Regions from separate parts of the Flaviflexus sp. genome, predicted to be linked through region 1. Evidence: riboswitches for the same ligand, from Rfam matches in the RefSeq annotation. Region 1 holds a riboswitch; each other region holds the start of a gene.
What was found. A riboswitch is a leader RNA that binds a small molecule or an ion and turns the genes downstream of it on or off. The one in region 1 is predicted to bind S-adenosylmethionine.
Positions count from the first base shown of each region.

Region 1 (2,260 bases):
TGCTCGCGAGGACGTTATTCTCCAAACCAAGCTCCGCGGCAATGATCATGGGGATGTTCGGGGAGCGCTCGAGCGTAGCCTTAGCAGGCTCGGCGTCGACTACCTCGATGCGTGGCTTATTCATTGGCCGCTCCCCATGCTTGGCCGTTACCCCGAGGCGTACGAGGAGATGGCCAAGGCGCAGGAGGAAGGTCTTGTCCGCACCCTCGGCGTCTCCAACTTCCTCATCGAACACCTGGATGAACTGAAGGCTAAGACCGGCCTCGTCCCTGCCACGAACCAGGTGCAGGTTGACCCGGGCCTGCACCGCTCCGAGTACCGCAAGGAACTTGCTGATCGCGGGATTGCAGTTCAGTCCTGGTCACCGCTTTCGAAGGGGGGTGACCTGTTCGAGACAGATGCCGTGACCTCCGCGGCTGCAGCGCACAGCATCACGCCCTCGCAGGCAGTCCTGGCCTGGCACCGTGCGATCGGTGCCATCCCGATTGTCCGCTCCACGAACGAGGAGCGTAGGAAGCAGAACCTTGAGGCTGTCGAGGTTCAGCTGACCCCCGCAGAGGTGGAAGCGATCTCCGCACTCCCGCAGCGCGAACTTGGCGAATGGGATCCTGCAACGCACGACGAGCGATAGACCTAAGCGCTTAAAGTGTAGAACCAAACTTCAGAGGTGCCCCGGCGGTAGTTATGCCTCGCACATCTCCTGCACAGGAACGTGGGGGTGACTGTCGTCGGGGCTCTCCCTTGCCCATGAATAAAGTGGACATAGGTTGACGTAACGTGCTCGGTGTCACACGGCCAACTGCGTCCAAATCCTGAGATTGTTTGGCGCTCTGACCTGGGGCGTTGTCTAATGGGGGAACCATCAAGAGTGGCTGAGAGACCTGGCTCGTCGACGCCGCAGCAACCGAGAAAAACCCGGTGCTAAGGCCAGGACCGATGGAGGAATCGATGATCACATTGGACGGTGTCCGCAAGGTGTACCCGGGAGTTGTCGCTCTCGACGGTATCGATCTCAATATCCCTGCAGGCCAAATTCACGGAATTGTGGGCCAGTCGGGTGCGGGCAAGTCCACTCTGATCAGGTGCCTGACGGCACTCGAAAGGCCAACCGAAGGCCATATTTGGGTCGATGGGCAGGACCTTTCCTCGCTCACCCCCAACCAGCTACGGACAGCACGCCGCTCAATCGGCATGGTGTTCCAGGGCGGCAACCTGCTTGATGCTCGTACCGCCGGTCAAAACATTGCGTACCCGCTGAAGGTTGCCGGCCTTGATAGGGGAGGGCGGCGCGAACGCGTACAAGAGCTCCTTGACCTCGTCGGCCTTGGTGACCGTGGCGACTCCTATCCGTCCCAGCTTTCCGGTGGTCAGCGCCAGCGCGTCGCCATTGCCCGTGCGCTCGCGGCACGGCCCGCAGTGCTCCTGTGCGATGAACCGACCTCGGCTCTCGATACTCAAACCACCGAACAGATTCTCGACCTCATTAAGGATGTTCGCGACCAGACCGGTGTCACGGTCGTCATCATCACGCACGAGATGTCGGTGGTGCGCGAAACCTGTGACGCCGTCACGCTCCTGTCGAAGGGCAAGGTTGTTCAGTCCGGCAGGCTTGACGAGATCATCACGGACACCGGCTCCCGCCTAGGTGCTGCCATTGTTCCGCCTCCGAAGGTTGACGAGATCCCGCCGGGAACGACACTGATCGACATTGCCTTTACGTCCCGTCCGGGGGAGGCCTCCGGTTCCCACGTTCTCAGCCTGGTGGCCGAGCTCGGGGCAGATGTTACCGCTGGAACGTTCGAGACTCTGGGCTCCGCCCAGATCGCACGCCTCGTTCTCTCGGTTGAAAATGCTCGGGTCGATTCGACCATTGCGGCGCTCGCTGCTCAGGGCGTTGATGCGAAGGAGCGTGCAGCATGAATACTTTGACTCAGGACGGCACGTGGTTCAATAACCAGATCGTCCAAGAGACGCTGTGGGACGCGACCGTGGAAACCCTGCTCATGGTCGGCTGGTCCACCCTCGCAACGGTGGTCATTGGATTGCCTCTCGGTATCCTTCTCGTTGCCACCGCGAAGGGCGGAATCCGTCCAAACAAGATCGTCAACGCCATTCTTTCCCTGATCGTTAACGTCGGGCGTTCGATCCCGTTCATCATCCTTCTGATCCTCTTGCTACCGGTCACGGACTGGGTCATGCAGACGAACATTGGATGGCGGGGCATGGTGTTCCCGCTCGCAATCGGATCCATTCCGTTCTT
Region 1 covers NZ_JBQCYC010000002.1:157,044-159,303, forward strand. The annotation lists gene ACTHUY_RS01970 (aldo/keto reductase) at 1-631, shown strand, start outside; SAM riboswitch class I at 857-943, shown strand; gene ACTHUY_RS01975 (methionine ABC transporter ATP-binding protein) at 949-1,920, shown strand; gene ACTHUY_RS01980 (methionine ABC transporter permease) at 1,917-2,260, shown strand, end outside.

Region 2 (2,260 bases), on a different contig from region 1:
CGAGTGGGGCACGACCTGAGCCAGGCAGTGCCCCACCATGGGTGATTGAATATCTGTCAAATCCTGTGGCACTGAGTGCGAAGACGCGGCGCAGCCTCGTGGCTGCACCGCTGAGAAGACACCGCTATCGCGGTGAAAGAGATGAATCAGTGCGGGGAGCTATATGCTTCCCGCACTGATTCGAGGTTGATGAAGGTTAGATGCTTCGGGGTAGAGGTTTTGGCAGCTCAGGCCTCGAGTACTCGCATGGAGTGACCTCCGCTGCCACTCTGGTGATCGCTCTTATCAGGCCATTCGTCGCTCGTAGGATTCCCTTCGACTTGTGCAGTTCAACGTTTCCGCCCTCAGAGTGCAGAAGGCGGATCGATGTCACCAGGAAACGGGAGTGAGTCCATACCCGCGTTGAGCCTTCGCCCGAGATGATGTGGATGAACTTCCCATGGGTACCGGTGAGGATGACGGTTTCCCAGGTGTCCTGGTCCGCTGCTTCGTAGTCTTCGGCGGAAAGATAGTGGCCGTTCTCGCCGGACCGGCATGTGCTGCCGGAGTAGACCTCGGTGAATCTGTTCTTATCGTCCGCCGGAGGATGCGCCTCATGGTGGTTGTCGTCGTTCATGATGTCCTTTTTCGCTCGCTTCCACCTGGGCTTTTACCCAGGGGCCGATCTTCCCTTGGAGGCACCGTGTGCGATACGCGGTTGCCAGTCGACAAGCCAAGGGGCTTCACGTCGAACTTCTCGATCGATACTTCTATTATGGGCCCACGGGTCGGACAGAAATATTCTGCTTTTCTACCCGACCCGTGTTTCGACCTCGAGAGCTCAGCTGAAACAGCTGATTTCAATGGTCAGAACACACTGCGATTCGGCTGCCCTCGGCAGCGGCTTACAGGCTGTAGCCGCAGTCCGTTGGGCTCGGCGCAAGCGTGACTGGAGTTCCGACAACAGACCCGCTGGGCTCTTTCGAGTACACGGTCAGGAGGTGGTATCTTTCCGACCAGACAGTCCTCGCCTCGGGGTCCCGGGCAGCTATCTCCTGCACTTTGAGCAGGCGCTGGGGGTCGTGGTTCCAGCGGCGCTGGGTGCCTGCTTCTGTTCTGAAGTCGATGTAATGACCATCTACCGCGGTCACTTCGGCCGCGACTCTCCGCTCCTCAGAGGCAAGCCGGACCTGGATGAAATGGACACGGTGACCAGACTTGTATTTACTGCAGTCTTCCACAGTGACGTCTGGGCCTTCGATGAAAATGTATTCGTGCGCATCCGGCGCATCGTCCATGGGGTTCATAAGAATTTTCCTATATCGCATACTTCCGCCCGAGCTTTTGCTCGGGGGCCGATCTTCCTTCGGGAGCACCGTGTGCGAGACGCGGTTGCTAGTCGACTAGCCGAGGGGCTTAGCGTCGAACTTCTTGATCGATGTTTCTATTATGCACACGGGGGTCGGACAGAAATTTGTTGATTTTCTTCCCGCCCCTCTCTCCACCTGTCTTGTATCAGCAACGAAGAGATCCGGGCTCGCTCTGAGCTGATCGTCATGGCGGAGCCGAATTATTTGGAGAGGGGACGTACCCAGAACAGTGGCCGTCAACATGTGCTTGAATGCATAGCCTGCCAACTATAGGGCCCACATTTCCGCCTCCGACCCCGATTACACTCGGACTGTTGAGAACTCACAAGACTTAAAAATTGGGGACTGAGAATGAAGCTTCGCTGGTGGGTATTCGGAGCTGTTGCTGTTGTTGGTGCCGGCACGTATTTCTCAGAAGAGACCACCGAGGGCACAGAGCTTGTCGAAGTTCATGAAGAAACTAAAGAGCCTGCTTCGATAGTCCCGTCAGAGGAAGACGAACAAGAAGAGCTGATCACCGTCGATGCGACGGTGGAGCCTGAACCGACTGAAACACCGACCGCTACTGAGGAATCAACAACTCCCGAACAGAGCGTCACCACAGCTGATACTGACGGGCTCCTCGCTACCGAGGTGGTCGAGACTCTTGAAGTAAAAGGACGTGCACCGAAGACCGGCTATGACCGGGAGCTCTTTGGTCAAAGATGGGCAGACATCGACCGAAACGGCTGCGATACTCGCAATGACATATTGAGCCGCGACCTCACGGATAAAACATTCAAGCCCGGGACAAGGGACTGCGTTGTCCTGACCGGGACCATCATCAGCCCATACACGGGTGACACCATTCTGTTCGAACGCGGCCAGTCGACATCCTCAGAGGTTCAGATAGACCACGTGGTCGCACTGTC
Region 2 covers NZ_JBQCYC010000012.1:26,722-28,981, forward strand. The annotation lists gene ACTHUY_RS07700 (hypothetical protein) at 197-616, opposite strand; SAM riboswitch class IV at 627-742, opposite strand; gene ACTHUY_RS07705 (hypothetical protein) at 885-1,286, opposite strand; SAM riboswitch class IV at 1,301-1,416, opposite strand; gene ACTHUY_RS07710 (GmrSD restriction endonuclease domain-containing protein) at 1,701-2,260, shown strand, end outside.
Region 2: another riboswitch for S-adenosylmethionine. It lies ahead of ACTHUY_RS07705 (hypothetical protein); the one in region 1 lies ahead of ACTHUY_RS01975 (methionine ABC transporter ATP-binding protein).

Region 3 (2,260 bases), on a different contig from region 1:
GCAACGTCGTGGACGGTACCGAGAACACGTGCCGAGCCTTCTGCGTAGCGATCGGCACCTATGGCGGAGATAAGATTGCCGCGCTCCTCCGCATCCATCGCGCAAGCCGAGACGATCATGAAGAGATCGCAGACAACCTGAAGGTCGTGTCCGGCTTCCAGTGCTGCGGAGCGCAAGGAGTAACGGATCTCGCGGGCCGTGTGGGGATCCTGTTCGCGAAGGCGAACGGTATCAACAGCAGTACCGAGCTTAGTGAGATCAATCGACTGAGCAGTATCACCGGTCAGGGCAACCGTGACTGGAGTACCAGCATCCTGCGCACGGCGAACCAGATCGAGAGCGGCATCTAGTTCCCCGTGCGGGATGTGGATCTCGAGACCAACGCCCGTGTCCTTGACCAGGTCGAGGGCGGCGTTGCCGACCTCGTGGGCGGTGACGGAAGCAAAGATGGGGCCGGTAATCCGGGACGTGAGCTTCACGGCTGCGCGGATAGCATCGAGCCTGCAGTCCCGCAGGTGCAGATCGGATCGCAGCAGGAAGGAGGCTCCGAGGGTGACTCCTGCAAGACCATCGGTCAGTGCCGCTGAGGTCATGGAAGCCAGGCGGCCGAAGTTGCAGGTTTCTACCGGGAAGTCCTCACCGAAGTCGGTATCGGTGTCGAGCACTTCTGCACCGAGGGCAGACAGATCGATCGAGAGGGCGGGAACGCGGTAGCTGGAACGGGTTTGGTTTGATGAGGGCAGCTGGATAGTCATCGTAAATCCTAAGAGTGGTATAGCAGAGTGCTCCGAATTGGAGCTGATGTGTGAAGGTGCGTAAGTGACGCTGGAGGGATAATGAGATTCCCAGGTGTAGATCGCGTTGGCCGGATCAGGCCATGGACTTATGCGTGCGCATATACATTCGATGAATTCGGTGCGTAGCCGATACTCGGACGGACTGCCCAGTCGTCTGGTAAATATTCGTGAATGTCATGCTATTTTCCTTCGTGCTTTCCCACCGCGAACGGTGCTTCGCTTGCCGATTGAGGCCTGGTCATCACCCGGGGCACCCCTCGCACGTGAGGGGTTGTCGACCAGCTAGCCGGGGCTCTTCGCTGGTTCTCTGGACCACGGCCAGAATAACACGGTCCCTAGTCCGCATGTCAAGACGCCGCCGCCCATTACGTGAGATCAGGGAATCTCATGGCATTATTAGGTCAAATTTAGCGATTTGCAGCTACCGTTCGGTAGCGTTCTGAAGAGCCACAGGGCCGCTCCCCTATCGGCAGGGCGTATCCGCTATACGCAACCCAAGAGGCCGGTCGGAACGGTGATATTTCGTTGGAATAGCGCGAGAAGCGCGCAGTCGCCTTTCCTGGCACTCTACTGCACAAATCAGTTCAATCGGTTATGCAGGACCGAGGTAGATCCAAAATTTTCCGTCCTGCGCAGTTCCATTGTGGAGACGTCTGTCACACATGACGCGCTCGATACTGCGACACATGGTGTCTCGCTCCATATGGCCTAGAGTAGCTCGTATTCGGCGGAGAGACCCTCCCGGCCAATATGGGCCGGTACCGATCCGGGAGCCAGTACTGCGTCATATGCCAGTGCGGAGCCTGCGGTAAGGGTGGCACCAGCTAGCCCACACTGCTTCCCTGATACCTGCCCCCTGATCCCTGGGCTACTCGTGGCTGCCGTATGCCCTCAGTGGTGCGGCAAGGAGGATGTCGTGGAGGTAGAGGATGGCGGCGGGGAGGATGAGTAGGTTCGCGAAGACAAGGACGCCGAGGATGTCGGGGTTGAAGTAGAGAATCGCTGGCTGGATGAGAAGCAGTGCGAGAGCGAGGAGAGTACGCGGCAGGTAGCGGAACGCTAGGAGTGCTGAACGTTTAGTTGCTGAACCTATTGGGGCCTTGTACTGGCTGATGTAGGGGAAGTACCAGACGGCGAAGCCCAGGATGAGGATGGTGCCGGTGATGGAGAGGACGGTGGCGATGGTGCCGGCCAGTCCCAGGTCCATGCGGCCGATAGCCCAGATCTCCCAGGCTGCCAGGAGCAGGAAGACGAGGATGAGTAGCCAGGAGATGGTGGCTCGCCAGAAGGTTTCCTTGAAGGTATTCCAGAATGTTTTGGCCGGTGAGGAGCCCTCCTCCCGCAGTTGCTGGAGGAGGGCGGCGTGGGCGCCTGCTACTGAGGCGCCCACTGTGATAACTGGTAGGCAGAAGAGGACGAACAGCACGTTGATGATGATCGCCTCTGTTACCGCGACAAGCCCG
Region 3 covers NZ_JBQCYC010000009.1:12,545-14,804, forward strand. The annotation lists gene ACTHUY_RS06250 (hypothetical protein) at 1-755, opposite strand, end outside; SAM riboswitch class IV at 1,009-1,111, opposite strand; gene ACTHUY_RS06255 (DUF624 domain-containing protein) at 1,666-2,260, opposite strand, start outside.
Region 3: another riboswitch for S-adenosylmethionine. It lies ahead of ACTHUY_RS06250 (hypothetical protein); the one in region 1 lies ahead of ACTHUY_RS01975 (methionine ABC transporter ATP-binding protein).